Regions from separate parts of the Stenotrophomonas sp. YJH_SMC_79 genome, predicted to be linked through region 2. Evidence: predicted binding sites of a transcription regulator. Region 2 holds the regulator's gene; each other region holds the start of a gene.
The links. Region 2 encodes FliA, which starts transcription of late flagellar genes. Its sites were predicted from a motif close to TAAAGTTTNNCNNNCNNNGGCCGATAA; they were not measured.
Positions count from the first base shown of each region.

Region 1: a site for FliA is predicted at 4,842-4,868, ahead of AC5P57_RS15355 (chemotaxis protein). Genes of this name have one in related genera too.
Region 3: a site for FliA is predicted at 4,709-4,735, ahead of AC5P57_RS19475 (GGDEF domain-containing protein). Genes of this name have one in related genera too.

Region 1 is NZ_JCAFRK010000004.1:9,027-19,479, forward strand. Features, by position in the region: gene flgG (flagellar basal-body rod protein FlgG) at 1-97, opposite strand, end outside; gene AC5P57_RS15330 (flagellar basal body rod protein FlgF) at 200-949, opposite strand; gene flgE (flagellar hook protein FlgE) at 982-2,205, opposite strand; gene AC5P57_RS15340 (flagellar hook assembly protein FlgD) at 2,238-2,921, opposite strand; gene flgC (flagellar basal body rod protein FlgC) at 2,945-3,352, opposite strand; gene flgB (flagellar basal body rod protein FlgB) at 3,356-3,751, opposite strand; gene AC5P57_RS15355 (chemotaxis protein) at 3,890-4,834, opposite strand; gene flgA (flagellar basal body P-ring formation chaperone FlgA) at 5,094-5,750, shown strand; gene flgM (flagellar biosynthesis anti-sigma factor FlgM) at 5,826-6,131, shown strand; gene AC5P57_RS15370 (flagellar protein FlgN) at 6,128-6,466, shown strand; gene AC5P57_RS15375 (ATP-binding protein) at 6,558-7,778, shown strand; gene AC5P57_RS15380 (EAL domain-containing protein) at 7,872-9,644, opposite strand; gene AC5P57_RS15385 (sensor histidine kinase) at 9,649-10,453, opposite strand, start outside.
Region 2 is NZ_JCAFRK010000001.1:1,378,023-1,388,475, forward strand. Features, by position in the region: gene AC5P57_RS06735 (chemotaxis protein CheA) at 1-820, opposite strand, end outside; gene AC5P57_RS06740 (protein phosphatase CheZ) at 823-1,428, opposite strand; gene cheY (chemotaxis response regulator CheY) at 1,428-1,820, opposite strand; gene AC5P57_RS06750 (RNA polymerase sigma factor FliA) at 1,878-2,621, opposite strand; gene AC5P57_RS06755 (MinD/ParA family ATP-binding protein) at 2,618-3,505, opposite strand; gene flhF (flagellar biosynthesis GTPase FlhF) at 3,492-5,114, opposite strand; gene flhA (flagellar biosynthesis protein FlhA) at 5,260-7,320, opposite strand; gene flhB (flagellar biosynthesis protein FlhB) at 7,365-8,495, opposite strand; gene AC5P57_RS06775 (CocE/NonD family hydrolase) at 8,659-10,453, opposite strand, start outside.
Region 3 is NZ_JCAFRK010000005.1:432,557-443,009, forward strand. Features, by position in the region: gene AC5P57_RS19460 (ATP-binding protein) at 1-2,000, shown strand, start outside; gene AC5P57_RS19465 (sulfite exporter TauE/SafE family protein) at 2,107-2,886, opposite strand; gene AC5P57_RS19470 (YchJ family protein) at 2,989-3,381, shown strand; gene AC5P57_RS19475 (GGDEF domain-containing protein) at 3,385-4,665, opposite strand; gene egtB (ergothioneine biosynthesis protein EgtB) at 4,816-6,087, shown strand; gene egtD (L-histidine N(alpha)-methyltransferase) at 6,084-7,058, shown strand; gene AC5P57_RS19490 (lytic murein transglycosylase) at 7,140-8,408, shown strand; gene AC5P57_RS19495 (D-hexose-6-phosphate mutarotase) at 8,449-9,315, shown strand; gene AC5P57_RS19500 (DUF2628 domain-containing protein) at 9,366-10,139, shown strand; gene AC5P57_RS19505 (benzoate/H(+) symporter BenE family transporter) at 10,146-10,453, opposite strand, start outside.

The sequences.
Region 1 (10,453 bases), on a different contig from region 2:
CGGTGGTGTTGGTGTTGGCGAGGTTGTTGGAAACCACCGACATGCGCATCTGCTGCGCATCCAGTCCGGTTTTCGCGATCCACAATGCCTGGTTCATCTTCGGTGTCCTGTCTGGTGGAGCCGGCCGCGCGGTGCGGCCCTTGTCTTCGGGTGTGCAAGCGGTGTGCCAGCGCCGCATTCAAGCGGCGCCGGAATTCCGTCAGCTGCCCAGGCGCAGCAGGCTGTTGGCGCTGCGCGCGTTGTCGTCGCCGTGCTTGATCACCTGCACCTGCATTTCGTACTGGCGCTGCAGCTGGATCATCTGCACCAGCGCACCGGCGGCATCGACGTTGCTGCCTTCCAGCTGGCCGCTGTGCACCGCCGTGCCCTGCGCAGGCGCAAACGGCTGGCGCGGATCGGTGTTGCGGAACAGGCCATCCAGGCCACGCTCCAGGCGCTCGTCCGGTGCCTGCACCACCTTGATCCGTCCGACCTGGGCCATCGTCTGCGGGCCTTCGCCCTGCGGAATGATCGAGATCGTGCCGTCGGCACCGATCTCCATCGCCTGGTAGGGCGGAATGGCGATCGGGTTGTTGTTGTCATCCAGCACCGGGCGGCCGCTGGACGTCACCAGCTGGCCGTTCGGCGTGACCGACAGTGCAGCGCCGCGCGTGTACGCCTCGCTGCCATCGGTGGACTGCACGGCCAGCCAGGTGCCGGTCTGCAGCGCCAGGTCCAGCGGCTTGCCGGTGATGTGCTGCGCGCCGGGCCGGCGGTTGAAACCGGCGTCGACGTGCAGTGCATCCACCCGCGAGGCAAAGCCCGGGCCCTTGATCGGGAAGGCTTCGGTGTTGGCCAGCGCTTCCTTGAAGCCAGGGGTGTCCGAGTTGGCGAGATTGTGGCTGAGCGTGCCCTGCGCCTGCAGGGAGGCGCGGGCACCGGTCATCGCCACGTAAAGGGCTTTATCCATGCGGGAAGTTCCGAGACGGGGTCAGCAGTTCATCAACGGATGTTGATGACGGTCTGGGTGATCTGGTCCTGGGTGGTGATCATCTGCGCGTTGGCCTGGAAGTTGCGCTGCGCGGTGATCATGTTGACCAGCTGCTCGGTGAGGTCGACGGTGGAGGCCTCCAGCGAACCGGCCTGGATCTTGCCGAGGTTGGAGGTGTCCGGCATGCCGGTACGCGGCGTACCCGAGCTGAAGGTATCCACCCACAGGTTGTTGCCCTTCGATTCCAGGCCCTGCGGATTGTTGAAGGTGGTCAGCGCGACCTGGCCCAGCGGCTTGTCGGCGCCGTTGGAATAACGGGCGTAGACCACGCCGGTTTCCGACACGGTGATCTCGTTGAGCTTGCCGGCGGCATAGCCGTCCTGCTGGGTGTTGCGCAGCGCGAACTTCTCGCCGTACTGGGTCGAGCCGTTGATATCCAGCGTCATGTTCAGTACGCCCGCACCCGTGGTCGGGGTGAAGGTGCCGAGGCTGACCTTGCCGTTGGCCGGCGCGGTGAGCTTGCCACTGTTGTCGAAGGTGACCGGGGTCGGTGCGCCAGCCGGCTGGCCGTCCACGTAGTTGCGCACGGTCCACTCGTTCGGGTTGGCACCCTTCACGAAATAGGAGACCTGGATGTGGCTCACGCCCAGCGAGTCGTACACCGTGATGCCGCCGCTGGAGTGGTTGTAGCTGTTGGAGTCGGTCGGGTCGAAGGTGGTGACGGTCGGCTGCTTGGCGTTGGCCGGCAGGGTGAAGCCGACCTTCACTTCGCTGGTCTGCTTCGGCGGGCTGTCGGTGGTCAGCAGCTGCAGGTCGACCATGCGGCCGGCATCGAAGTTGGTGCCGTCTGCATTCGGCGCGAACACCTGCAGGCGCGCTCCCTGCGGGTTGACCACGTAACCCGATGCATCGGTCTGGAAGTTGCCCGCGCGCGAATAGACCCGGGTGCCGTTCATGTTCATGGTGAAGAAGCCCTCACCGGAAATGGCCATGTCCAGGCTGCGGCCGGTCTGTTCGTTGTGGCCCTGCTTGAACTGCTGGGCAACATTGGAGACACGGACGCCCGAACCCACGGCGTTCTTCGACAGGCCGTAACCGGTGGCCGAGAACAGGTCGGCGAACTCGGCGCGCGATTCCTTGAAGCCGGTGGTGTTGACGTTGGCGACGTTGTTGGCGGTGACGCTCAGGTCGGAATTGGCGGCATTGATGCCGGACAGCGAGACATTGAAGCCCATGGGATGCTCCTGGTAAGTGCGGGGTGTGCGGCTCAGCTGACGCGGAGCACGTAGTCGATCGGGGCCGTGCCCAGGCCCTTGAGGTTCAGGTACAGGCCGTCGGAACCGACGGTCACGCTTTCCACCGGTGCCTGCACGTAGGTGGACAACTTGGTGCTCTTGCCGGCGGTGTCGACGTGGTTGGCGACGATGGAGTACTTGCCCGGTTCCATGCGCTTGCCGTTGGCGTCCTTGCCGTCCCACTTGAAGGCGGTTTCGCCGGCGGCCTTGGCTTCCACGCTCAGCGAAGTGACCTTGGTGCCGTTGGCATCGGTGACGTCGACGGTGATGATGCCGGCCGAAGGCGCGGCCACCGTGCCTTCAACGCTGCCTTCCTTCTCCAGCACCAGCTTTTCCGACGGCACCAGCACCTGGTGGCCGACCAATGCGGCACCGCGCAGCACCTGGTCGCTGGCCATCGATTCCTGGAAGCCCTTCACCGTCTTGTTCAGATCGGTGATGCCCTGCACGGTGGACATCTGCGCCATCTGCGCGACCATCTGCGTGTTGTCCATCGGCTTCAGCGGATCCTGGTGCTGCAGCTGCTCGGTCATCAGGCGCAGGAAGTCGGCCTGGTCCAGCGTGTTCTTCTTCTTCGTAGCGTTGCTGTTCGGGGCGTTCAGGCCGAGTGCGGCGTAGACGTCCTGATTGGTCTGGTTGTTGACGGCGGTGGTCATGGCGGTATCCGGTACTGCGGGCCTCAGCGGCCCATGGTCAGGGTGGCCAGGGCCAGTTCCTTGGCGGTGGTCAGCATCTCCACGCCGGCCTGGTAATTGCGCGAGGTCGAAATCAGGTTGACCATCTGCGCCACCGGATCGACGTCGGGCTGGTAGATGTAGCCGTCGGCGTCGGCCAGCGGATGGCCGGGCTCGTAGCGCTTGATCGGCGCCGCATCGCTCTGGGTGATCTCCTTGACTTTCACCGAGGTGATGTTCGGATCGTTCTTGCTGGTGACGGCCTGGAAGATCGGCTCCAGCGGCTTGTACACCGCGTCGGCGGAGCCGGCGACGGTGTCGGCGTTGGAGAGGTTGGAGGCGATGGTGCTCATGCGCACCGACTGCGCCTGCAACGCGGAGCCGGCGATATCGAAGATCGGCAGGTTGCTCATGGCTTATTGCCCCGTGATCGCGGTCAGCATGGAACGCACCTTGCTCTCGACGAAGCTGAGCGAAGCGCGGTACTCGAGCGCAGCACGGCCATAGGCCGCACGCTCGGCATCGGGATCGACGGTGTTGCCGTCCAGGCTGGGCTGCACGCCGTCGCGCGCGATCTGGAACGGGTTCAGGCCACTACTGATTTCGTAGTGCTGCTCGTGGGTGGTGGCCATCAGGCCGTTGGCATCCAGCCCCTGGGCATGGCGCAGGGCGGCATCGAAGTCCAGGTCCTGGGCCTTGTAGCCGGGAGTGTCGGCATTGCCGAGGTTGCTGGCGATCAGCTTCATCCGCTGTTCGCGCAACGGCATGGCCTGGGCATGGACGCCCAGGTAGTCGGTAATCAGGTTGCGCACGGTGCACTCCCACGGGAACGTTGCCCGGGAAGCTGCAAGGGGTGTGCCAAATTCGAGAGGGTAGTGCCGGCCGCTGGCCGGCTCCCCGATAGATCTGCGAATGCCGGCCAGCGGCCGGCACTACCGGATCAGTGGACGTCAGGCCGCCAACGCCACCTTGCGCAGGCGGTCCAGCACGAAGTCGGCCAGCTCGTGCGGCGAGTACTTGGCGACGAAGGCGTTGGCACCCACGCGCTCGACCATCGCATTGTTGAATACGCCCGACAGCGAGGTATGCAGCAGCACATACAGGCCGGCCAGGCCCGGATGGCGCCGGATTTCCGTCGTCAGCGTATAGCCGTCCATGGCCGGCATCTCGATGTCCGAGATGACCATGGCGTAGCGTTCGGCCGGGTTCTCGCCGGAAGCGTGGATCTGCAGCAGGTGGTCCAGTGCCTGCTTGCCGTCGGAGAGCAGGGTGGCACCTACGCCCAGCTGGTCGAGCACGCTGCGGATCTGCTGGCGGGCCACGCGCGAGTCATCCACCACCAGCACCTGCAGCTGCGGGCCGTCGGAGGGCATTGCCATCGCGGGGTCGAGCACCGCCTCGCCGCGCACCTGGGCAATGTCGGCCAGCACGCTTTCGACATCGATGACCTGGATCAGCTCGCCCTGGAAGCGGGTTACGGCGGTCAGGTAGCTCGATTCGGCGCCCAGCTCCGGTGGCGGATGGATGTCTTCCACCGCGATGTTGACGATGCGCTCCACACCGCTGACCAGGAAGCCCTGGATCGAGCGGTTGAACTCGGTAACGACCAGATAGCCGGGCGAGGTGTCGGCCTCCGGCTCGCGTTCGGGATGGCCGATGGCCAGGCCGAGATCCAGCACCGGCACCGAGCGGCCACGTACGTCGGCCACGCCGGAGAACTGGCTGGGCAGCCCGGGCACCTGGAACAGCTCCGGGCGCCGCAGGACTTCCTGCACCTTGAAGACATTGACGCCAAAAAGCTGACGTCCGCCGAGGCGGAACAGCAGCAGCGCCAGGCGGTTGTGGCCGGCCAGACGGGTCCGCTGGTCGATCCGGTTGAGCAGGTCATGGGACATGGCTGCTGTATCGGCGCTGCGGCGGCAGAACTTGAGGGTGGTGTGCCGTCCGCGTGCTCCACACCGCTTCTGTAGAGTCGACTGTCAGTCGGCTGCTCTTCGATCCGATCGCGGGAACCCCCGCACTTCGCGCGAAATCGACTGACAGTCGACTCTACCCATCCGGTCGCATCCCCGCCCCGGACTCGATCAACAGGCCCCGTCGCTCTGGCACGCCCCTTGCACGCAGCTGGGCCAGGTCCCATCGACAGGAGGCGCCATGCGCCGGGTCACATCTTTATTGGCCGTCGCGCTTGCCCTGGCCTCGCCGTGGGCGGCGGCCTCCGACTGGCAGCCCGTAGCCAGCATCCGCGCCGCAGCGCTGACGACCCTGCCGGCGGGCAGCGAGGGCGAGGCCCAGGTGGCCGATGCGCTGCGCCTGCCGAAGTGTGGCGGCGCGCTGCAGGTGCAGCCCACTGCCAACACCACGGTCGAGGTCAGTTGCCCCGACGCGGGCGGCTGGCGCCTGTTCGTGCCGGTAAAGGTGCGGCGCAACCAGACCGTGCTGGTGCTCAACCGTGGAATCGGCACTGGAGAAACCCTCACCGCCGCCGATATCACGACTGCCCAGCGTGACGCGGCCCGGATTGCCGGTGCTGTGCTGGCCGATCCCAACGCGGCGATCGGTCGCATCGCCCGCCGTCCATTGCAGGCCGGGGCCCTGCTGTCGAACAACGATCTGGTGGTGCAGCGTCTCATCAAGCGAGGAGACAGTGTGGCCCTGGTGTCACGTCGCGGCTCGGTCGAGGTCCGCATTGCCGGTCGCGCGATGGGCGATGCCGGTGAGAATGAACGGGTCTCGGTGGAGAACCTGTCCTCGCGGCGGATCGTGCAGGGCACGGTCGACGCCGCAGGTGACGTAATCGTGGCGCGTTGATTTACCGCAAAATATCCCTAAAGATCGCGGCCCTGAGGCCGTTATCCCTTGTGAACGGCAACTCCAGGACACCCCATGAGCCAGAAAATCGACGGCAACCTGCAGGTCCCCCAGGCACTGCGCAGCGTGACGACCCCGGCCAGCAAGCCCGGCGTCAGCAGCGATTCGCCGGCACGCCCGGTCGAGGCAGCCGACAGCCTGCGTCTGACCGGCGAGGCCACCAATCTGCAGGCCATCGAGCGTGAGCTGACCACCGCCCCGGCGATCGACGCCCAGCGTGTGGCCGCCGTGCGCGAGTCGCTGCAGAACGGCACCTACAAGATCAATCCGGACGCGATTGCATCGCGCATGCTCGATCTGGACCAGCAGCTGCAGGGATGACCGCAGCGATGAGCGAGCCGCTGCAGCGTCTCGCCCAGGCCCTGGACGTTGAGCGCCAGGCCCTGGTCGAGCACGACGTGCACGCCCTGATCCGTGCCACCGGCGCCAAGCTGGAGGCGTTGCGAGCGCTGGAAGGCGCACCGCCGGTCGGCGAGGGCGAACTGCTGCAGGAACTGGCCGAGCGCAACCGCGCCAACGGTGTGCTGCTTTCGCGGCGCCGGCGCGAGGTCAACTGGGCACTGCGCCAGTTGGGCCGTACCGAAGACGCCTCGGCCTATGACGCCAAGGGCCAGTCACACACCGTTACTGCCCGCCGCCCACTCGCCGTCGCCTGACGCGACGGCGGTCGCACTACCCACCCCCGCGGGCTGAAGCCCGCTGCGTGACCGCGTATATTGGGCGCCTGTTCGAATGCCCCGAGTCGCCGTGTCCGCTGCCAACGCCCTGGTTACCGCCCCCCTTCCGCCGCAGCCGGTGCTGCAGGCCCTGCTTGAGCGCCTGCGCGAAGGGCTGCTGCTGTTCACTGAAGACGGGCAGGTGGCGCTGGCCAATCCGGCCGCGCAGAACCTGCTGGCCGGCGGCGGGGAAGGTTCATTGCCGCCGCCGCAGCGGCTGCGTGAACTGCTGCCCCCCGATGCGCTGGAACAGGCGCGGCAGCATGGTCACTGGAATGGCAGCCTGCCGCTGGGAGAGGGGGTGGTCATCGCCCACCTTTACCACCACGGTCCGGTGGGCCAGGGGCACTTCCTGGCGTTGTTCCGCCATATCGAAGGGCAGGAAGACTACGAGCGCGAGCTGCAGCAGCGCCATGCGGAGCTGCGCCAGGCCTACCTGCGCCTGAACGGCACCCAGGAGAAGCTGCTGCAGTCGGAAAAGATGGCCTCGATCGGCCAGCTTGCCGCGGGCGTTGCGCACGAGATCAACAACCCGATCGGCTACGTGCACTCCAACCTGGGCAGCCTGCAGGAGTACCTGCGCAGCCTGTTCACGGTGATTGAAGCCTACGAACGCGCCCTGCGGGCGCCGGACCCGAAGGCGTTGATTCCGGAAATCGACGATATCCGTGACCGCCTGGACATCGATTTCATCAGCCGTGACCTGCCGCAGCTGATGGCCGAATCGCGCGAAGGCATCGAGCGGGTCACCCGCATCGTGCGTGACCTGAAGGACTTCTCGTATTCCGGCCGCGACGAATCGTGGAAGCTGGTCGACCTGCATGCAGGGCTGGAATCGACCATCAACATCATCTGGAACGAGCTCAAGTACAAGGTCACCCTGCATCGCGAGTTCGGCCAGCTGCCGCTGGTGGAGTGCCTGCCGTCGGAGTTGAACCAGGTCTACATGAACCTGCTGCTCAATGCCGGCCACGCCATCGCCGAGCGCGGCACGATCACCGTGCGTACCGGTGTCGACGGTGACCAGGTGTGGGTCGAATTCGAGGACACTGGCGGAGGCATCTCGCCGGAACTGCGGCAGCGCATCTTCGATCCGTTCTTCACCACCAAGCCTGTTGGCAGCGGCACCGGCCTGGGCCTGTCGATCTCCTACAGCATCATCAACAAGCACCATGGCCGCATCGACCTGGACAGTACCCCGGGCGTCGGTTCGCGCTTCCGCGTGGTGTTGCCAGTGAAGCAGCCGCGCTGACCGCTTCCGGTCGTGCCGGCCGCTGGCCGGCAACCTCATTGAACCCGATATCCAGAGCAGCCGGCCAGCGGCCGGCTCTACCAGAGGGGATCATCACCGCAACGGGCGATCCTCACCGCCATCTCCGCTTTCCACCGGCGCCGGACCGGCGTTGCTGCGGCGCTGCTCCTCATAGGTGCGGAACGCCTGGTGGATGTGCTTGCGCAGCTCATCGTCGTTCCAGGGTTTGGTCAGGAAACGGTAGATCGCACCACGGTTGATCGCGTCGGTCACGGTGTTCAGATCGGTGTAGCCGGACAGCACCAGGCGGATCGTATCGGGGTACAGCATCTTCACCCGGCCCAGGAACTCGGTGCCGCTCATGTCGCTCATGCGCTGGTCGGACAGGATCACCTGCACGTCGTTGATCGCCAGCAGGTCGAACGCATCGCGCACGTTGCCGGCCGCCAGGATGCGGTAGCCGTCGCGGCGGAACAGGCGCACCAGCGAGCGCAGCACGTTCTCCTCGTCATCCAGCAGCAGCAGTGTCCGGTCCGGGCGCGTTTCGGCGAAGGCTTCCGGGCGCAGGTAGCGTCGGCGCAGGGTCATGCCGGCGGCATCGGCCGACATCGGCTCGCCGAACAGGTAGCCCTGGAACACGTCGCAGTCGTTGCGGCGCAGGAAACCCAGTTGGGCCTGCGATTCCACGCCGTTGGCGATCACGGTCATGCCCAGCTGGTGGCCCATGGCGATGATCGCGCGGGCGATGGCCGCCTCGCGGTTGCCGGCTGGCGCGCTCTTGATGAAGCTGCGGTCGATCTTCAGCTTGTCCACCGGGTAACGCACCAGCGCGCTCAGGCTGGAATCGCCGGTGCCGAAGTTGTCCAGGCTGAGGCTGATGCCTTCGTTGCGCAGGTTGGCCAGCGTCTCGTGCACGAAGTTGACGTTGTTGGTCAGCGCGCTTTCGTTGATCTCCAGCGTCAGCATCTGCGCCGGCACGCCTGCAGCCTGGATCAGGCCCATGACTTCAGCGAAGAAGTTCGGCCGCAACAACTGCAGGGTGGAGACGTTCACGGCGATGGTGAAGTCGTCGAAGCCCTGGTCGCGCCACAGGCGGGCCTGCTTCAGTGCGCCTTCCAGCACCCAGGTGCCGATCTGCACGATGATGCCCAGCCGCTCGGCGGTGCGCATGAAGCGCTCCGGCACCAGCATGCCCAGCGTGGGGGACTGCCAGCGCAGCAGCGCCTCCATGCCCACCACGTGGCCGTCGCGGGCACTGACCAGCGGCTGGTAGCGAAGCTTCAGCTCGCCATTGGGGATCGCGTCGACGATCTGGCGCGCGATGATGCTCTCGCTGTGCGCGCTCGGCGGGGTATCCACTGCGTGGATGCGCACCGCATTGCCGCCTTCGCGGGCCGCCTGGTACAGCGCATCCTCGGCGTGGTCGAGCAGGCGCGAGGTGCTGCTGGCATGGTCCGGGCACAGGCTCACGCCCAGCTTGCCGGTCATGAACAATGTGTACGGCAGCACCGACAGGGGCAGCTCCATCTGCTGCCGGATCTCCTCGGCGAAGTCCTCCGGCAGCGGCACGTCGGCGGTGCGCGGCACCGCGATCAGGAACTCGTCGCTGCCATGCCGCCACAGTTTGCCGCGGCCGCGCAGGTAGGACTGCAACCGCTGCGCCACCAGCACCAGCGCCTGGTCACCTACCTCGGCGCTCATGTTCTCGTTCACCGAAGCGAAGTGGTCGATGTCCACGTGCATCAGCATCAGCGCGGTGCCGCCGGAGGCCGCCTCGGCGACCATCGCCTGCAGCTCGGGGTTGCCGGCACCGAGGCGGTCGGGTGCATCGTCGATGCTGACCGGGGGCTGGTTGGGATTCCACATAGGCTCAGTATTCCGGTGAATCGACGGCAGCCATGCTGGCCGCCTGGTAGGGGAGGTGGACGTCGATCAGGGTGCCTTCGCCATGTGCGGATTCGATCCGCACATGGCCGCCGACACTCTGCGCACGCTCGCGCATTACGATCAGGCCCAGGCCGCGCGGACCGTCCGGGTCGAAACCCTCGCCGTCGTCGCGGATCTGCAGGTGCAGGCCGCGCTTGCCGACGTCGCGCAGCTGAAGTTGTACCTGGCTGGCGCGCGCGTGCCGCAGCACATTGGTCAGGCTTTCCTGGGCGATGCGGAAGCAGGCCTGTTCGATACTGTTGTCGGGGCGGTGCGGCAGGGGCTCGATCTCGGCCAGCAGTTCCACCGGCGACGAACGGAACAGCACCCGTGCCTGCCAGCTCAGGGCTGCTTCCAGGCCCAGCGCGTCGAGCTGCGGCGGACGCAGCAGGGTAGAGATGTCGCGCAGCTTGGCCACCGTGGTGTCGGCCAGGCTGACGATCTGTGCCAGGTCCTCGCCGCGGCGCTGTGGATCATGCTCGTCCTGCGCCGCATGGGCGGACAATTTGATCGCCGTGATCGCCTGGCCGATGTCGTCATGCAGGTCGCGCGAGATCGCGCGGCGTTCGTCCTCCTGCAGCGAGAACAGCCGGCCGGCCATCGCCTGCAGTTCGCGGTTGCTGGTTTCCAGTGCACTGCGCGTCCGTTCGGAATCGCTCAGGTCACGCACGATCAGCAGCTTGCAGTCGCGGCCGCCGTAGCGCACCTCGCCGACCGCCAGGCCGGCATGGAAGCTGCGCCCGTCTGCG
Region 2 (10,453 bases):
CGCGATCCAGCTCCTCGTCGCGCAGGCGTGCACGGAGGGTCTTCAGGCGGTTGCGGGAAAGCACCAGTTCGCCGATCAGGTTGACGATCGCATCCAGGCGCTTGGTGTCCACGCGCACGGTGTGCTCGGCCTCGGCCATCGGCTTGGCCGCTGGCTTGGCTGCGGGCGCCGGGACAGGTGCCGGGCGCGGTGCTGCGGCGGGTGCCGCCGCGATGGCGGCAGCAGGCTTCGCGCCTGGCGCAGCACCGCCGTGCAGCTGGTCCAGCAGGGCTTCGAACTCGTCTTCGCTGATCAGGCCGTCGTCGGCCTTCTTCGCTGGCGCGACCGCAGTCGGCGCGTTGCCGCCGTGCAGCTGATCGAGCAGGGCCTCGAATTCGTCGTCGGTGATCAGATCGCTGCCGCCTGCCGCAGGCGCGGCCGCAGCGACCGGCGCGGCAGTGCCACCGTGCATGTCGAACTGCGCGATCAGGTCCGGCGGCGCATAGCCCGGCTCGGTACCGGAGGACACGGCGTCCAGCATCGACTGCAGGTAGTCCAGCGACTGCTGGGCGGCGTCGAAGTGGTGGGCCTGCAGTACCGCCTGCCCGGCACGCGCGATGCCCAGGGCTTCTTCAGCGGCGTGGCACAGCTCGACCATGGCGGTGACGCCAAGGAAGCCGGCGCCGCCCTTGAGCGTGTGGTAGCCGCGGAACACCGCGTTGAGTTGCTCGGTGTCCTGCGGTGCCTGCTCCAGCGACACCAGCTGTTCGCCCAGGCGATCCAGGATTTCCTGGGCCTCGATGATGAAATCGGCAGTGATGTCGTCGGATACCGCGCTCATGCTTACAGCCCCAGATCCGACAACAGGTCGTCGGCGTCGTTCTGCGAGACCGCGTGGCGGTCCAGTCCCTTCAGTGCCGGCCCGGCCAGTTCCGGATCGGTGCGATGCTGTTCCGGCGGCAGGCCGAGTGCGCCAAAGCCCTCGTGCACGCGGCGGACGATGCCGACCACGCGACGGATGATCTGCCCGGTCAGGTCCTGGTAGCTCTGGGTCAGGGCGATCTCGGTCAGGTTGTGGCGGATGCGCTCGAGCTGCGTGTCCTGGCCCGGCTGCAGGCCTTCGGCGCGCAGTTGTTCGGTCAGGCTGCGGCATTCCTCGGCCAGGTCCAGGGTGCGGTGCGTGGCCTGTTCGGTCATCGCCACCACGTGGTCAAGGCGTGCGCAGGCGTCGTCCAGCTCACCGGCCTCGCTGGGTACGGTCGGCAGTTCACCCAGTGCCTGTCCCAGCTCGCGGGCCAGCCGCGAGAGGCCGCTCATCATCGGCTGCGTACGCAGCGCGACCAGTCCGTCGATGCGTTGCCGCCAGGCGGCTTCGTCACCGGACTCCAGGGCGTCCAGGGCTTCCTGCAGGCGCAGGGCGAGGGCGTTCTTGTCGACCGTGGTATCCATCAGGCGCTGGCCGCCAGGCGTTCGAAGATCTTGCCGAGCTTCTCTTCCAGCGTCTGCGCGGTGAACGGCTTGATGATGTAGCCGTTCACGCCGTTCTGGGCGGCTTCGATGATCTGCTCGCGCTTGGCTTCGGCGGTGACCATCAGCACCGGGAGGGTCTTCAGCTTGGCATCGGCGCGGATCGCCTTCAGCAGTTCGATGCCGGTCATCACCGGCATGTTCCAGTCGGTGACCACGAAATCGAACGGCTGGCTCTGCAGCAGCGACAGCGCGGCATGCCCGTCCTCGGCTTCGGCGGTGTTGGTGAAGCCCAGATCGCCCAGCAGGTTCTTGACGATTCGACGCATGGTCGAGAAGTCGTCGACGATCAGGATGCGCATGTTCTTGTTCAAAGCAGAGTTCCTTTGTTGTTCATTCCGGGCGGCCGGGGGCAGCCGCCTCGGGCATGTTCATTCTTCCAGGCCGGCGTCGGCGGCCTCGAAGATTTTCAATCGGCCCCGCAGGCGCAGTACCGCCTGGCCGTGGATCTGGCAGACCCGCGACTCGCTCACGCCGAGCACCGCGCCGATCTCCTTCAGGTTCAGTTCCTGCTCGTAATAGAGCGAGAGCACCAGCTGTTCGCGCTCGGGCAGGTGGCCGATGGCCTTGCCCAGCTCGCGGCCGAACTCGCCGCGCTCCAGCACCTGCTGCGGGGTCGGGCCGCCCTGGGCGACGGTGTCCAGCTCGCCCTGGTCCTCGATGCGCGACTCCAGGCTCAGCACCTGGCCGCGTGCGGCGTCTTCCATCAACCGCAGGTATTCGGGCAGCGGCATCTCCATCGCGGCGGCCACTTCGGTGGCGCTGGCGGCGCGGCCACTGCTCTGTTCCAGGCGACGGATGGTGGCGGCGGCATCGCGGGCACGCCGGTGCACCGAGCGCGGCACCCAGTCGCCACGGCGGATCTCGTCGATCATCGAACCGCGGATGCGGATCGAGGCATAGGTTTCGAACGAGGCGCCCTGGTCGGCGTCGTAGCTGCGCGAGGCTTCGATCAGGCCCATCATGCCGGCCTGGATCAGGTCGTCCACTTCAACGCTGGCCGGCAACCGCGCAGCCAGGTGGTGGGCGATGCGCCGCACCAGGTCCGAGTGCTGGGCGATGACCTCGTTGGCCGCCGAGCGCTGGACCTCCCGGTACTGGGCTGCGCCTTTCATGCGGCCACCCCGCGCTGCTTGAGGATGCGCTCGAGGAAGAACTCGACGCCGCCACGCGGTTCGGTCGGCGCCTGCCAGCGTGCGGTGCGGCGCGCGATCTCGGTGATCGCCAGCGCGGCCGGGCTGGACGGATAGGCCTTCACCACCGGCTGCTGGCGCTGCACCGACAGGCGCAGCCAGTCATCCTGCGGCACGCAGCCCAGGTAGTTCAGCGAGACATCGGCGAGGAACTTCTCGCAGACGCGGGTCAGCTTTTCGTACAGCACGCGGCCCTCGTTCGGGTCGCGCACCATGTTGGCCACCACCTGGATGCGGTCCACGCCGCGCTCGCGCGAGAGCACCTTGATCAGCGCATAGGCGTCGGTGATCGAAGCCGGTTCGTCACAGACCACCACCACGGTGTCCTGCGCGGCCTGGCAGAAGGTCAGTACGCCGTCGGTGATGCCCGCGGCGGTGTCGACCACCATGATGTCCAGTTCACGTTCCAGCTCGGAGAACACGTTGACCAGGCCGACGTGCTCGGCCGGGGCCAGCTCGGCCATGTGCCGGCGGCCGGATGCGGCCGGCACCACCAGCACGCCGTTCGGGCCTTCGACGATGACGTCGTCCAGCGAGCAGCGACCGGCGACCAGGTCGGCCAGCGTAAAGGTGGGGTTCAGCCCCAGGATCACGTCGATGTTGGCCAGGCCAAGGTCGGCGTCCAGCAGCAGCGTGCGCTTGCCCATGCCGGCCAGTGCCACGGCCAGGTTCGCGGACACATTCGTCTTGCCCACGCCGCCCTTGCCGCCGGTCACGGCAATGGTGCGCACAGGGCCGAGCGGCTCGCTGCGGGTCGCCGACAGCGGGAAGGTCTTGGTCAGCTTGGCGTACTCACGCGACGGCATGGTTCAACTCCGGGTTGCAGGGCATATCGGCCGCTCGGCGCAAATCTTCAAGGCGAAGTACAAGATTGGCTGCACTGGCCCGATGCAGGTCGTCCGGAACGTCCTGGCCATCGGTCACCCAGGTGATCGGCAGGGCGTGGTCCACGGCCACCGACAGGGCGTTGCCGAAGCGGCCGGTCTCGTCCAGCTTGCTCAGCACCAGGCCCTGCAGGTTGGCGGCGCCGAAGCGGCGGACCACCTCGTCCATGTCGCCGAAGCTGGTGTTGGCCGGCAGCACCAGCAGGGTGCGCACCTGGCGGGCGGCACGCAGCCACTGCAGCTGGGCGGCCAGTGCGCGGTCGCGCGGGCCCAGGCCGGCGGTGTCGATCAGTACCAGCTTGTAGTCCTTCAGGCGTTCCAGCAGCTGGTCCAGGTCGGTGCCGCTGTTGGCCTCGTGCACCGCGATGCCGAGCTGGCGGCCGTAGCCGTACAGCTGTTCGCGGGCACCGATGCGGGTGGTGTCGGTGGTCACCAGGGCGACGTCACGCGGCGCGTGTTTCTCGGCGAAGCGCGAGGCCAGCTTGGCGATGGTGGTGGTCTTGCCGGCGCCAGTCGGGCCGACCAGGGCGATCACGCCGCCTTCTTCCAGCGGGTCGACCGGGGCGATCGGCAGCTTGCGCGAGATCAGCCCCAGCATCAGGCCGCGACCACGGTGGGCTTCGGTCTCCAGCGGAATCTGCATGGCCACGTCGCGGGCCAGGCCGGCATCAAAGCCGTACTCGTCCATCAGGTCCAGCGCGGTGGCGCGTACCGGGCAGCCGCGCAGGCGCTCGTCGGTGAAGCGGTTCATCTCGCGCTCGATCACCTGGCGCATGCCGGCCACTTCCTGGCGCAGCTGGCGGATCTCGGCGTCGTCCTGGGCGACGACGGTCAGCGTCGGTGCCGGGGCCAGCACGGGGGCCGGACTGGCTTCGGCGACGGCTTCGAGCGCTGCCGGTTCGCTGGCGGCGATGTCAGGCTGGACATCGGCCATGGCAGCGCCCGGCAGCGGCGGCGGCTGCACGGCGGGGGGCACGCTTTCGTGATGCGTGTCGTGCGGCGGGTCGATCTGGAAGTGGGCGCGGTTGGCCGGCGCGGTGACGGCCGGGCCCGGTGCGACGATGGCCTCGGCGAACGGGGCGAAGATCTGTTCGGGCAGCGCCGGTTCGTTGACGGCGGCGCGCGCCAGGGTGGCTGCGAAGCCGGTGCTGCCGCGGGTCGGCACGATCTCGTCGGCGCTGTCCAGGGTGCGGCCGGTGGCACCCACGGCCGCACGGGCGAGGGCGGCCACGGCCGAGGTGGTGGCGGCCACCGGCTCCGGCGCCGGGGCAGCGCTGCGGCGGCGGGTCACCGCAGCGATCACAGCATCGGCGGCGGTACGCGGCTTGGGTGCCGGCGGAGGAGCGACGTCACGACGCGAGGCTTCCAGTGCGCGCTGCACGGCGCTCTCGTCGTAGTTGGCGGCGGCGACGATCTCGATGCCTTCCTCGATCCGGCGGTTGGACAGGATCACGGCGTCAGGACCATGTTCCTTGCGCACCAGGTTCATGGCCGAGCGCATGTCGGCGGCGACGAATCGTTTGATTTTCATGCTGTGGTCACGGGACGAAGACGGCGGGGTGGCGGTCGGAGAACTCGGGTGGTCGGTGGTCTGCACGGTGCGGGTTCCCCTTGGTATCTGTCTGTTGCGTTGGTTCGAAAGTGGTGTCTGTTTTCTGGCGCATCGGCGGGCGGCGTCAGCTGATCGTTCCGACCAGCTTCAGGCGCTTGTCCTCCGGCACCTCGCTGTAGGCCAGGACCGACAGCGACGGAACGCTGTGGCGGACCAGGCGCGCCAGCGCGGCGCGCACCGGGCCCGGTACCAGCACGACCGCCGGCTCGTTTCGCGCTTCCTGCTTGCTGACACATTCGGCCAGGCTCTGGTGCAGTCGCTCCGCGAGTCCGGGTTCCAGCGCGGCGCCGTTGCCCTGCGTGGACTCCTGCAAGACACGTTCCAATTGCGGGTTGAGGGTGAACACCGGCAGCTCCGCCGACATTCCGGCGATCTCCTGCACGATGAAGCGGCCCAGTGCGGTGCGCACGGCAGCGGTCAGCACTGCCGGGTCCTGGCTGCTGGGCGCGTGTTCGACCAGTGCCTCGGCGATCTTGCGCAGCTGGCGGATCGGAATGCGCTCCACCAGCAGGTTCTGCAGCACGCGCACCACCGCCGACAGCGGCAGCGCCTTCGGCGTCAGATCTTCGACGAGCTTGGGCGCGCTCTTGGCCAGGTTGGCCAGCAGGTGCTGCACTTCCTCGTGGCCGAGCAGTTCCGGCGCGTGTTCGCGGATCAGGTGCGAGAGGTGGGTAGCGACCACCGTGGCCGGGTCGACCACGGTGTAGCCGAGCGTCTCGGCCTGGGCGCGCTGGTGCGGCTGGATCCAGGTGGCATCCAGGCCGAACGCGGGGTCCTTGCCGGCGATGCCTTCTAGCGCGCCGAGGGCACTGCCGGGGTCCAGCGCCAGTTCGCGGTCCGGGTGGATCTCGGCGGTGGCCACTGGCACGCCATGCACCAGCACGCGGTAGCCGTTGGCCGGCAGTTCCAGGTTGTCGCGGATGTGCACCGAGGGAATCAGGAAGCCAACGTCCTGGGTCAGCTTGCGGCGCACGCCCTTGATGCGCGCCATCAGTTCGCCCCCCTGGTTGCTGTCCACCAGCGGGATCAGCCGGTAGCCGACCTCCAGGCCCAGCGGATCGACCGGGCGCAGCTCGTCCCAGCTCAGTTCGGCGGTCGGTGCCGGCGCGGCCGGGCGGCCCAGCGCATTGAGTGCGGCGGCATCGGTGCCGCCGGCCGCGGCGTCGGCGGCCGGAGCCTTGCCCTTGCGATAGACCTTCCAGGCGATGAAGCCGAGGATCGCGGACAGCGTCAGGAAAGCGACGTTGGGCATGCCCGGCACCAGGCCGACCACGCCGATGATGCCGGCGGTGATCGCCAGCGCCCGGTACTGGCCGAACACCTGGCCGGTCATGGCCTGGGCCATGTCCTGCGAACGCGAGGCGCGGGTGACCAGCATGGCCACGGCGCTGGAGACCAGCAGGGCCGGCAGCTGCGCCACCAGGCCGTCACCGATCGACAGCAGGGTGTAGGTGGCAGCGGCCTCGCCGAACGGCATGCCATGCTGCAGCACGCCCACGGCCAGGCCGCCGAGCATGTTGATGAACAGGATCAGGATGCCGGCGATGGCGTCGCCGCGGATGAATTTGCTGGCACCGTCCATCGCGCCGTAGAAGTCGGCTTCCTCGCGGACTTCCTCGCGGCGCAGCTTGGCTTCTTCACGCGTCAGCAAACCGGCGTTGAGGTCGGCGTCGATCGCCATCTGCTTGCCGGGCATGGCGTCCAGGATGAAGCGCGCGGTCACTTCCGAGACGCGGCCGGCGCCCTTGGTGATCACCACGAAGTTGATGATGGTCAGGATCGCGAACACCACGATGCCGACCGCGTAGTTGCCGCCGATCACGAATTCGCCGAAGGCGGCGATGACCTTGCCCGCGGCGTCGTGGCCGTTCTGGCCGTTGAGCAGGATCACGCGGGTGGAGGCGACGTTCAGCGCCAGCCGCAGCATGGTGGTGATCAGCAGCACGATCGGGAAGATGGTGAAATCCAGCGGGCGCTTCACGTAGACCACCGCCAGCAGCACCATCAGCGAGATGGCGATGTTGAAGGTGAACAGCGCGTCGAGCACCGGCGCGGCCAGCGGCACCACGACCATGGCCAGCAGGGCCAGCACGATCAGCGGCGCGCCAAGGCCCTGGCGGATCATTTCCAGGGCGCGGCGGGTGTTGAATCCGGTGGAGGGCTGGGCGCTCACGGGCGGCCTCCCTTGCCGAATTCATCCACCTGGATGTGCGGGGCGTCCGGCATCGGGCCAGTGCGCCAGGCGCGCAGCTGGTAGACGTAGGACAGGACCTGGGCGACGGCCGAATACAGTCTCACGGGGATTTCCTTTCCGAGTTGGCCTTCCCGATACAAGGCGCGTGCCAAAGGCGGGGCAGAGACAATCGCGACCTTGTTGCCGTCGGCCACTTCACGGATGCGCAGGGCGGTCTCGTCCACGCCCAGGGCGACCACGGTCGGGGCGTTCATGGCCCCGCCTTCGTACTTCAGGGCCACCGCGTAGTGGGTGGGGTTGACCACCACCACGTCGGCGGTGGGCACTGCTTCCATCATCCGGCGGTTGGCCATCTGCTGCTGCAGCTGGCGGATGCGGCCCTTCACCTCCGGGCTGCCTTCGCTTTCCTTCATTTCCCGGCGCAGCTCTTCACGGGTCATCTTCAGCTTGCGCATCCAGTTCCAGCGCTGGTAGGGCGCGTCGATGGCGGCCAGTACCAGCATGGCGCCGGCAGTGGCCAGCAGCAGCCGCAGGGTGAAGCCGAGGCCGTCGGTGATGGCCGTTTCCAGCGGGTGGTGGATCAGCCCGCGCAGGGTGTCGAAGCCGGTCCAGACCACCAGCCCGGCGGCGACGCCGACGAAGGCTACGCGCAGCAGCGACTTGGTGAACTCGGCGATGGCCTCCGGGCCGTACAGGCGCTTGAGCCCGCTCATCGGGTTCATGCGGTTGAAGTCCGGCAGCATCGCTTTCTGCGACCAGCGCAGGCCACCCATCACCAGCGGTGCGACGAAGCTGGCCAGCAGGCAGACCAGCACCAGCGGCGCGATCACCAGCATGAACTGCAGCAGCAGGTCGCCGAAGTGGCCGAACAGTTCCTTCGGGTTCTGCCGCAGGCTCTGTTCCGGGCTCAGCGCCTGCTTCATCCAGGCCGCGGCACCACGGCCGATCGAGCCGCTCATCGCCATCACCGCCAGCACGCCGGCGCCGAACACGGCGGCCGTGCCGAGCTCGCGCGAGCGCGGCAGGTTGCCCTGTTCACGGGCGTCGCGCAGGCGTTTTTCGGTAGGTTGTTCGGTCTTTTCGCCGGCGGATTCGTTCTCGGACATCACGGGGCACTACGGCAGGGGATGCCGGGGTGCGTGCAAGAACCGTTCCACGCATGGCGGGTGGCGCATCCACGCATGGCGTGGATCTACAGGAGGGTGCCGCAGGAACCGTTCCGTGATGACGGGCGGCGGCACGGGTGGCGCCGGGCCGTGCCCGGCGCAATCATCCGTCCGGCGTCACCGGCTGCAGCGGAATCGACACCATGCTGTCGCTGTGCCAGTCCACCCGCAGCGGCTCACCCGCATCGGCCACGCTCTCGTCGCTGACATCGCGGCCGGTGCCGTGGTTCACCTGGTGCATGGCGTCCTTCAGCACATCCACCTTCACCAGCAGGCGGCTGCCTGCAGCCAGGCGGCGGGCGACCATGCGCGTGCGGTCGAAGGGCAGGCGGGTCCATTGCCCGGGTTGCAGCAGCTGGCGCGTTGTCGGGTCGCGTACATGGCTGGCCCGGCCCATGTAGTAGGACAGCTGCATCCGACGTCCATCGGCGCGCAACTCGTACAGGGTGACGGTGAAATCGAAATCCCGCTTGTTGATCCGGACCTTCAGGTCGCCGGAGAAGCTGCCAACCATGTCCATGGGACGGGTGAACGGGGCGGAGACGAAGGACAGCGCGGTATCCACCTCGTCCCGCGCGGCGATGATCGGGAACGGGTAATAGCCATGCCGCATTTCATTGCGGTCGGCCAGGTCCACGGTCTGCTGCAGCTGGCCCGCTACCGGTGGCTGTTCCTGCAGCCGGTGGTAACCATCGGACGATGCCTGGTCGGCGGAGAGGTGGTAGCGGCGGTGATCGCCGGCCGCGGCCTCCAGCGTTGCCGCATGACCCCACGTGTTGGCGCCCATCAGCTGATAGTTCACACGGTCGGGCACCAGCGCCGGTCGCGGTGCACCGCGCAGCACATGGTCCAGCCATTGGAAGGTCAGTGCGGGCGTGTCGAACTGTGCGACAGGGTCCAGCTCATATCCACGCAGCTGCATCGGCTTGAGCGCCGACTGCGCGCCGCCATGGTCGTAGGGGCCGATCAGCAGGGCATGGTCGGTGTCGGGACGGTGCTGCAGGTGGTCCTTGAAGTACTGCAGTGCCGAGATCTGGCCATCGTCGTAGTAGCCGGTGATGGTCAGCACCGGTATGCGGATGTCGTTGAACTGGTTGCCATGCGGGACCATCGCCTGCCAGTAGGCATCGTAGGACGGGTGGGCCAGCCAGCGCTGCAACCATGGGTTGGGTGTGCCATCGACCTGGTCGATCTGCCGGTAGGGGCGGCCGGAGGCATACCAGCGTCGGCCGAGTTGGGACCAGCGGCGGTTCTGCGCGTAGGTAGCCTTGTCCAGCATCGGGCCATTGGCCACGTAGAACGCCCAGCCATAGTTGGCGCTCAGGAAGACGTTGTTCTCCATCGGCAGGCCCTGGCCGGGGATGGCGGCAACGTAGGGCACGATGGTCTTCAATGCAGGATGGTGGTGGCGCGCCGCAGCCCAGGCGGTGAAGCCCTCGTAGCTGCCGCCGTACATCGCCACGCGGCCATCGCTCCACGGCTGGCGGCTGATCCAGTCGATCGCCGCGGTGGCATCGTTGCCGTCGTGCTCGTAGGGGGCGATGGTGCCGATACCCTGGCCCTTGCCGCGGGCGTCCACCACGATGCCCGCATAGCCATGCGCGGCAGCCAGCAGCATCTTCAGCCGGTTCTTCGGTGGATCGGTGTAGATGGTGAACAGCATGGCTGTCGGCAGAGCTGCCGATGCGGCGCGAGGACGGGCCAGCTGCGCCGACAGCACGACGCCATCGCCGGCGGGGATGCGCAACGCATCGTCGATGGCGAAGCGGCGCTGTTCTTCCGCCGCAACCAGCGGAGGGGCCAGTGCGGCGGCCAGCGTCTGTGCGCGCAGTACCGCCCGCAGGCGCAGCAGGTCCAGTGCGACGGCCTCGCCGATGGTCGCGGCACCCGCCTGCGCC
Region 3 (10,453 bases), on a different contig from region 2:
CGGCGCCGATGCAGAAGCTGCGCGCGCGCCTGGCCGAGGAAACCGGCATCGCCGAAGCGGCGCTGCCGTTCGTCGGCGAGCTGATCCAGGTCCGCTCGGAAGAGCAGGGCTGGCAAGGCGCCATCGAGCGTGTGCTGGGTGGCTTCGCGCTGTCACTGCTGGTCGACGACAAGCATTACAACGACGTCGCCGAGTGGGTGAACCGTACCCACCTGGGCATGCGCTTCACCTACTACCGCGTGCGCCGCAACGATGATGCATTCGCCCGTGAGCCGTCGGCGAAGTCGCTGCTGCACAAGCTGGAACTGCGCGAACACGTGTTCGAAAGCTGGCTGCGCCGCGAGCTCGGCAAGCGATTCGACTACGAGTGCGTGGATGCCAAGCAGCTGCGCAACGTCGACCGCGGCATCACCCGCGAAGGCCAGGTCAAGCATCCGGGCGACCGTTTCGAGAAGGATGACCGCAGTGCGGTGGGCGACCGCCGTCGCTGGATCCTCGGTTTCAACAACCACGACAAAGTGGGCGCCTTCGAGCGTGAAGCACAGGAGCTGGCCAAGCGCATCGCCGGCTGCGAGACCGATATCGCGCGCCTGCGCGGCCAGCGTGATCGCGACAACGAACGCCGCCTGGCCTGCCATGAGCTGGTCAGCATCAGCTGGAACGAGATCGACATCGCCGCCCCGCAGCAGCGCCTGGGCGATATCGAGGCCACCCTGCGCGATCTGCGCGAAGGCAATGCCGACCTGGCCAAGCTGGCCAAGCAGATCGACGCCGTGCGCGCCGACATCGAGCAGTCGCGCCGCACCTATGAAGACGTCCGCGTCGAGCGTGGCCAGCTGGTCAAGGAACGTGATCGCCTCGACCGCGCACGCCAGCAGAGCCGTGCGCTGGTGCTGCCGAGCCTGGCCCAGGAGCAGGAAGCCGGTCTTGCCGAGCGCCTGCAGGAGCAGGGCCCGCTCAGCCTGGAAACGCTGGAAGCGCACATGCGCCAGGTCAGCAACGCGTTGAACGAGCAGCTGTCGTCCTCGCAGCAGGACCTCAACCGCATCGAAAACCAGCTGATCGGTTGCTTCCGTCGCTTCATCCAGCAGTGGCCAGAGGAATCGGGCGACTTCACCGTCTCGGTGGCCTCGGCCGAGGACTTCCTCGCTCGCCTCGAACGGCTGGAGCGCGATGGCCTGCCGCAGCACGAAGAGCGCTTCTTCGATCTGCTGCAGAACCAGAGCAAGAACAACCTGCTGGCCCTGCAGCGCCACAGCGCCGAGGCCCGCAAGTCGATCGGCCAGCGCCTGGACGAAGTGAACGCCAGCCTGGAACAGGTGCCGTTCAACCGCGGCACGTTGCTGACCATCGAACTGAACGACCGACGCCTGCCGGAAGTCGGCGAGTTCCACCTGCAGCTGCGCGAAGTGCTGTCGCAGCAGCAGACCGAGCAGCGTGAGCTGGCCGAATCGCAATTCACTGTGCTGCGGCAGCTGGTCAACCGCCTGGGCTCGCAGGAAGGCGAGGACAAGCGCTGGCGCGAGCTGGTGCTGGACGTGCGCATGCACGTGGAGTTCATCGGCGTCGAGCTGGATGCGGAAACGCGCCAGCAGGTCGAGATCTACCGCAGCGGCGCCGGCAAGTCCGGTGGCCAGCGCCAGAAGCTGGCCACCACCTGCCTGGCGGCAGCGCTGCGCTACCAGCTCGGCGGTGCCGACAGCCAGCTGCCCAGCTACGCTGCCGTCGTGCTCGACGAAGCCTTCGACAAGGCCGACAACGAGTTCACCGCACTGGCGATGAACATCTTCGACAACTTCGGCTTCCAGATGGTGGTTGCCACCCCGCTGAAGTCGGTGATGACGCTGGAACCGTTCATCGGCGGCGCCTGCTTCGTCGAAATCAGCGGCCGCCACGACTCCGGCGTGCTGCTGATCGAGTACGACGAAGAAGGCAAGCGCCTGAAGCTGCCGGAGCGCAGCCGCCAGCAGGCCAACGAACCGGAAGAAGCCGAGGCCTGAGCGCCTCGGTCCATCTACCTGTAGAGCCGAGCCATGCTCGGCTGCTCTTCGCGGCCGGACTCAGCGTGCCAACCAAGGTTGGCACCTACCTGGTCATCAAGCTCATTCACGCACCGCGGAACGTATCCCACGCCATCCGCGCGATCAGCACCACCACCAGCCCCACGAACAGCTTGCGGATGAACGGCGTACCGCCCTTCAGCGCCAACCGCGTGCCCACCACCGAGCCGATGATGTTGGCCGCCGCCATCGGCAGCGCGAACAGCCACAGGAGGTTGCCGGTCGGCACGAAGAACGAGATCGCCGCGACGTTGGTGGCCAGGTTCACCACCTTCGATGCCGCCGAGGCGCGCAGGAAATCCAGGCCGAAGAAGCGCACGAACAGGAAGATCAGGAAGCTGCCGGTGCCCGGCCCGAAGAAGCCGTCGTAGAAGCCGATCGCCGCACCGATGGCCAGCGCGATCGCCAGCTCACGACGGCCGATGTCCTGCGGCCGGTGCAGCGCGCCGAAATCCTTCTTCCACAGCGTGTAGGCCAGCATCGCGATCAGCAGCACCAGCACCAGTGGGCGTACCGCGTCCTTGGGCAGCAGGCTTACCGCGGTGGCGCCGGCGAAGGAGAAGATGAAGGCCGTGCCTGCCGCGAACAGCACCGGCTTCCACGGGAAGCGCACGTTGCGCGCATAGCGCCAGGCGGCTGCACCGGTGCCGAACATCGAGCTGAATTTGTTGGTACCGAACAGCATTGCCGGCGTCTGCTGCGGCAGCACGGTGAACAGGCCGGGTAACTGCACCAGCCCACCGCCACCGACGGCGGCATCGACCAGGCCGGCGATGAAGGCGATCACCACCAGCCACCACAACTCAGGGGGAACCAGTTCCAGCACGGCGATCAATCGATGTGGGGGCGCGACAGCATACGCCTGTCCTGCACCGGCTGACCCGTGCCCCGCGTGGATCAATCCGCACAACCCGGCGACAATGCCTGCATGAGCCGAAAATCCACCGACCCCTGCCCCTGCGGCCTTCCCGCCGATTACGCCGCCTGCTGTGGCCGTTTCCATGCCGGTGAGGCAGCACCCGATGCCGAGCGCCTGATGCGATCGCGCTACAGCGCCTATGTGCGGGGGCTGGCGGACTACCTGCGCCAGAGCTGGCACCCGGACACCCGTCCGGCCGAGCTGGCGTTGGATGATGCGCCGGGCCAGCGTACGCACTGGCTGGGCCTGACCGTGCACGAACACACGGCCACCGGTGCCGACAGCGCCGAAGTGCGCTTCACCGCCCGCTACCGCGTGGGTGGCGGCAGCGCGGTGAAGATGACAGAGCACAGCCGCTTCCTGCGTGTCGACGGCCGCTGGTACTACCTCGACGCCGTGTGAGCCTCAGCCGCCGCGCACCGCCAGCACGCGCTGGCCGGCATGCGCGCGGACCTGGTTGCGGCCGCCGTCCTTGGCTGCATACAGCGCCTGGTCGGCAGCCTTGATCACCGCTGCTGGCCGCTCATCCACGCGGCTGTCCGCCAGGCCGATGCTCACCGTCACCTGCACCGTCTGCCCGCTCCCGCCGCGTCCGCGTTGCTGGCGTCCCGTTTCATCGTCGCGGCTGCGGGTGCTGCGGTCGCGCAGCTGCATGCGGGTGTCCTCGATGGTCTGCCGCAGCGCCTCGACCGCATCCACGCAGGCCGCTGCGGGACGATCCAGGAACACCACCGCGAACTCCTCGCCGCCATAGCGGAACGCACGGCCACCGTCGCCCACCCGCCCCAGCCGCGAGGCCACCAGGCGCAGCACATCGTCGCCGGTGTCGTGGCCGTGGGTGTCGTTGAACGATTTGAAGTGGTCCACGTCCACCATCGCGATGCTGTAGGTGCCGCGCGCCCGTTGCAGGGTCTCATTGAAGGCGCGGCGCCCCGGCAGGCCGGTCAGTTCATCGCGGAAGGCCATATGGAAGGACTCCTGCAGCATCGCGCCCAGCATCAGCAGCAAGGCCGCGCTGGCCAGCGCCGGCAGCAGCACCGGCTGCAGGAACACCCGCGGCAGCATCCACCACAGGCACAGCAGGGCCAGCAGCATTGCCGTGTGCAGCGGGCGCGGATGCCGCCAGGCCTGCCAGCCCAGCGCGGCGGTTGCCAGCAGGAACAGCAGGGCTGGCAGCTGTGCCAGCGCGTTCCAGTCGGCCGGAATCCAGCTCCAGTGGCGGTTGGACAGCAGATCGTGCATGCCCCGCGGTTGCTGCGTGGCCAGCAGCAGGAAGATCATCAGCGCGGTGCCACTGGCAACACCCCGCAGCAGCAGGTCGCGGCGGCGGCGGCCGCGCTCGGGCCACAACGCCAGGCCCGCGAACAGCAAGGGCAGCCAGGCCGAAATGGCATGGAAGCGCAGCGGTGTCAGCGTCGTGACATGGCCGTTGCGCAGATAGCCACCCACGTCCAGGTGCAGCAGGGCGAACATCACGGCCACCACCAGCATCAGGCAGAGCGTACGCACCTGGTGGTAGAGCAGCGCAAGGCCGGCGCCGAGGCAGGCCAGCAGCCAGGGCAGGATGCGTTGGGCCGGATTGGCCACGTCTTCGTTGCCCAGTGCCGCCCACAGCACCACGGCAACCAGCACGGCGGGCAGCACGAACAGGTAATGCGCAGGCTGGCGGAGCGGATGCAGGGGCAAGCAGGAATTCCAGCGCGGTGACGACGCGGCCGCAGCATTGCCGTTAGCGGCCTCTGCACCGGCTTCTTGAATGCGGGATGGTCACGCATGTGAACGCGTTGACGTCGAACCATGACGTCGCACTCACCCTGCTGCGCAGATGCTCCCCGGATGGACAGCGCAGCCACCGCCGTCGCTGCCCCGCAGCGCGATCTCGCCCGCCAGTACGCACGTGTGCGGGACCGCAGCATGCAGTTGGCGGCCCCCCTCAGCGCCGAAGACGCCATGCTGCAGAGCATGGCCGATGCCAGCCCGAGCAAATGGCACCTGGCCCACACCACCTGGTTCTTCGAACGCTTCGTGCTGGCCGGCTTCCCACCTGCACCGGCGCATGACCCTGCCTGGGACTACCTGTTCAACAGCTACTACAAGAGCCTCGGCCCGGCCCATGCGCGGCCGCAGCGCGGGCTGCTGTCACGGCCCTCGCTGCAGCAGGTGCAGGACTACCGCCGCCAGATCGATGCGCAGGTACAGTCACGGCTGGACGCGGGTGATCTCGACGATCAGGCGCTGCAGCACCTGCAGCTGGGCCTGCAGCACGAACAGCAGCACCAGGAGCTGCTGCTCACCGACATCAAGCACGCGTTCTGGTGCAATCCATTGCAGCCGGCCTACCGCGACGACCTGCCAACCGTCCCCGGCACTGCCAGTGCTCAGGGCTGGATCGAATCGCCCGAACGCATCATCACCATCGGTGCCGCAGCCTGGCCACGGCATGACGCGTTCGCCTATGACAACGAATCGCCGCCGCATCGCGTGCTGCTGCCCTCCCATGCCCTGGCCGAGCGCCCGCTCAGCAACGCCGAGTACCGCGCCTTCATCGAGGCCGGAGGCTACCGCGAGCCACGCTGGTGGCTCAGCGAAGGCTGGGCACTGCGTGAAACCGAAGACTGGCGGCACCCGCTGTACTGGGACGACAGCCTGCAGCGCGAATACACCCTGGGCGGTTGGCGCGAACTGGACCCGCATGCGCCGGTCTGCCATCTCAGCTACTTCGAGGCCGACGCCTGTGCCCGCTGGGCCGGGGCGCGCCTGCCCAGCGAGTTCGAGTGGGAGGCTGCGGCCGCGTCTCAGCCGGTGCGGGGCCACTTTGCCGATGACGATCACCTGCACCCACAGGCCGGGCAGGGCGGTGGACTGCGCCAGCTGTTCGGCGATGTATGGGAATGGACCCACAGCGCCTATGGCGCCTATCCGGGCTTCCAGCCCTTTGCCGGCAACCTCGGCGAATACAACGGCAAATTCATGTGTGGCCAATGGGTGCTGCGCGGCGGTAGCTGCGCCACGCCCCGTGGCCATGTGCGCGCCAGCTACCGCAACTTCTTCATGCCACCGGCGCGTTGGCAGTTCTCCGGCCTGCGCCTGGCCAGGGACCTCGCATGAGTACGGTGCACGACGCGCTGCAGGCATTGACCGATCTCACCCCCGGCCGCCAGCAGATCCTCACCGACGTGGTGGCCGGGTTGTCGCGCACACCGCGCCAGCTGCCGTCCAAGTACTTCTACGATGCACGTGGCTCGCGCCTGTTCGAACAGATCACCCAGACCCGCGAGTACTACCCCACGCGTACCGAGCTGGCCCTGCTTTCGCGGGTACTGCCAGACATCGCCCGCAGCGTCGGCCCGCACCTGCACGTGGTGGAACTGGGGAGTGGCAGCGGCCGCAAGACCGCGCTGCTGCTGGCCGCGCTGCGTGAACCGGTGGCCTATACACCCATCGAGATCTCGCGCGCCGCGCTGCTGTCCAGCATCGACCATCTCGCCCCGGCGCTGCCGGAGGTCGAGATGCTGCCGGTCTGTGCAGACTTCACCCGTCCCGTTGCCGTGCCCATGCCCGAACGCGAACCCGCGCGGCGGTTGCTGTTCTTCCCCGGGTCTACGCTGGGCAACTTTGAAGGTGAGGACGCGGTCGCCCTGCTGCGCGCGATGCGCCAGACCATGGGCCGTGATGGCCTGGCCCTGGTCGGCATCGACCTGCACAAGGAGCCAGCGTTGATCGAGGCGGCCTACAACGATGCACAGGGTGTCACCGCCGCCTTTACCCTCAATCTGCTGGCCCGCCTCAACCGCGAGATCGGCAGCGATTTCGATCTGGATGGCTTCCGCCATCGTGCCCGCTACAGCGTCGCGCGGCTGCGCATCGAGACCGATCTGGTCAGCCAGCGGGCACAGGACGTCCATCTGGATGGCCGCACCTTCCATTTCGAGGCCGACGAACCGATCCGCGTCGAATACAGCCACAAGTACACCGACGACAGCTTCGAAGCACTGCTGCAGCCGGCTGGCCTGCAGGTCATGCAGCGCTGGGATGCTGAAGGCCCGGCCTATGGCCTGCGCCTGTTGCGCGGCATATAGCCGCCGGCAGCCGGCGCCGCTTCAGGTTCGACGGCGACGCTGCGCCTAAGATGACCCTGCAACGGCAACACGGAGGACGCCATGCCCATTCTGACCACGCTCGGCCTGGCGGCCGCTCTTGCCTCGGCACCGACAGCGCCTGCCGTTCCTGCCGCCGGCATCGATCCGGCCTTCAGCCGCTGCCTGTCGGGCCTGCAGGCCACCGCTGCGACACAAGGCATCAGTCCCGACCGTTTCAACGAGATCACCGCCGGCCTCACACCCGACCCCAGCGTGCTCGGCCTGCTTGATGCACAGCCCGAATTCACTACGCCGATCTGGGACTACCTCGCCGCGCTGGTCGATCGCCAGCGCGTTGACGATGGGCGCGCCCTGCTGCTGCTGCACCGCGACCTGCTCGATCGGGTGTCGGCGCAGTACGGCGTCGATCCGGCCACCATCGTCTCGGTCTGGGGCGTGGAGAGCGACTACGGCCGCGTGTTCGGCAAGCGCCCGTTGTTGCAGTCACTGGCCACGCTGTCCTGCGCCGGCCGTCGCCAACCCTTCTTCCGCGGTGAACTGCTGGCCCTGCTCAAGCTGATCGACCGCGGGGACCTGCAGGCCCAGGGGCTTACCGGCTCCTGGGCCGGTGCCTTCGGGCACACGCAGTTCATGCCCAGCACCTATGCACGCATCGCCGTGGACGGTGATGGCGATGGCCGCCGCGATCTGGTCGGCAGCATTCCCGATGCGCTGGCGTCCACTGCCAACTACCTCAAGCGCGCCGGCTGGCGCAGCGGCGAGCCGTGGGGCATGGAAGTCCGCGTTCCTGCGGGCTTCAACGCCAGCCAGGCCGGCCGCACCCAGCGTCGCTCCCTGGCCGACTGGCGTGCGCAGGGCGTGACCGCGCTGGATGGCAGCGTGTTGGCTCCGGCCAACCTGCCGGCGGATGCGCGCGCCGCCCTGCTGCTGCCGGCCGGCAACAAGGGCCCGGCATTGCTGGTGTTCCGCAACTACGACGCGATCTACAGCTACAACGCCGCCGAAAGCTATGCGCTGGCGATCGCGACGCTGGCCGACCAGCTGCGTGGCGGCAACGGGTTGGCCACCGCCTGGCCGACCGATGACCCGGGCCTGGGCCGCGATGAGCGCCGCCAGCTGCAGACCCTGCTGCTGGCCCGTGGTCACGACATCGGTGCCGCCGACGGCATGATCGGTACCGCCACGCGTCGCGCGATCCAGGCCGAGCAGCAGCGCCTGGGCTGGAGCGAGGTGGACGGCCGCGCCGGCCAGCGCATCCTGCGCACGCTGCAGGAAGAGGCAGCCGCTATCGCACCCACTGGGCAGAAGGCCTTGCCGGCGGCACGTTGACCGCGACATCATCGCCGCGGTCTTGAAGGAGCGTCATCGCATGCAGTCGAATCCGGACATCAGCACCGGCCTGTATCACGGCCTGGAGGCCTGGCAGGTGCGAACCGCCAACGCCACGGCGGTCGTCAGTGTGTTTGGTGGCCAGCTGCTGTCGTTCATTCCCGATGGGCAGCCCGATCTGCTGTGGCTTTCGCCCACGCGCGCCGAGCTGCCCACGCCGATCCGCGGTGGCGTCCCGGTGTGCTGGCCGTGGTTCGGTCGCCAGGGCCAGAGCGCCGATGTACCGGCGCATGGCCTGGTGCGTACCGCGCGCTGGGAGCTTCTGCAGGCCAGCCAGCGCGATGATGGCGAGGTCGAGCTGCAGTTGGCGCCTGCGCCCAGCGCCGATCCCGGCCTGCGCCTGCAGATGCAGCTGCGCATCGGCCGCCAGCTGCGCCAGCAGCTGGTCACCGAGAACACCGGAACCTCGCCGGTGACCTTCACCCAGGCCCTGCACAGCTATTTCCGGGTGGGCGATGCCAAGCGGGTCGAGGTCGAGGGCCTTGATGGCCTGCAGTACCTGGACAAGTACGAGGACCCTGCGCAGCTGCGCCTGCAACAGGGACCGTGGTCATTGCGCGATCCACGTGATCCCGGTCGCAGCGATCGAATCTATACCGGTGCCGGCGGCCATTACGTGCTGCGTGATCCTGTCCTGCAGCGACGCATCGAGATCCGTAGTGAAGGCAGCCAGACCCTGGTTGTCTGGAATCCGGGCGCCGACGCCGCGGCGGAAATGGCCGATGTGGGTGAAGGCTGGCGTGACTATGTGTGCCTGGAAGTGGCCAACGCCGGGCCAGAGCAGATTACCCTTGTGCCAGGCGCGCGCCATCAGCTGGTGCAGACCCTGGCCAGTTCCATGCTGTAAGCGCTGGCAGCAGTTCCAGTTTGTCGATGTGGATAGCAAGGATGGAAAACATGCAGGAAGCACAGTGGTGGTATGCCAACGGCAGGCAGAGCGAAGGACCGGTGGACCTGGCCGGTTTGCGTCGCCTGCAGCAGGACGGGACGGTGACTGCACGCACGCTGCTGTGGTGCGAAGGCATGCCCTCGTGGCGGCCGTTGGCGGAACTGGAACAGGCTTCCACCCCCATCGAGGTGGCTCCGCTCCCGGATATCGACGCGGTCCCGGCGGTTGAGAGCATCGCGCCAAGTGCCGGCGACCCGTCCGATCCGTATCGTGCGCCTGCCGCTGCACCGGAGATGGCTGCGGCTGCCGGGCTGGAGGGTGAGATGGCCTTGTACGCCAGCGTGGTCGGCGGCAACTTCCCGATCTATCGCCAGCGCTGGCGGCTGGATCAGGGCATTGCCACGGGCAGTGGCACCTGGCATTGGCCGGCATTCCTGCTCGGCCTGATCTGGATGATGTACCGCAAGATGTACCGCCTGGCGGCGATGTGGGCCGGCCTGCTGCTGCTGATCAGCGTGGTGGAGACCTTGCTGGATGTGCCGGATGGCCTGTCGCTGGTCATCACCTTCGCGCTCAGCATCACCACCGGCATCTTTGGCAACAGCTGGTACCTGGCACACTGCCAGCGCCTGATTGCCCAGGCCCGTGCCGTCACCGGCGACGATGATGCACGGCTGCGCAGCGAGCTGGCCGCGCGTGGCGGCACCAGCGTGGTTGCCACACTGATCGCCATCGTCATCGCGGTGGTGCTGAGTACCGTTGGCGCCACACTGGCGGGGTAGGGCAGGTCAGCGGCCCTGACGGGGCCGCAGCACCAGCAGGCACACCGCACCGGCCACCAGGCCCCAGAACGCCGAGCCGATGCCGGCCAGCGTGACACCGGAGGCGGTGACCAGGAAGGTGACCAGTGCCGCCTCGCGGTCCCCTTCTACTGCCAGCGCACTGGCCAGGCTGTTGGCGATGGTGCCGAACAGCGCGATACCGGCCACGCAGGCCACCAGCTCCTTCGGGAAGGCGGCGAACAGTGCGGCCACGGTGGCACCGAACAGCCCGATGACAATGTAGAAGGCCCCGGCGGCCATGGCGGCGGTATAGC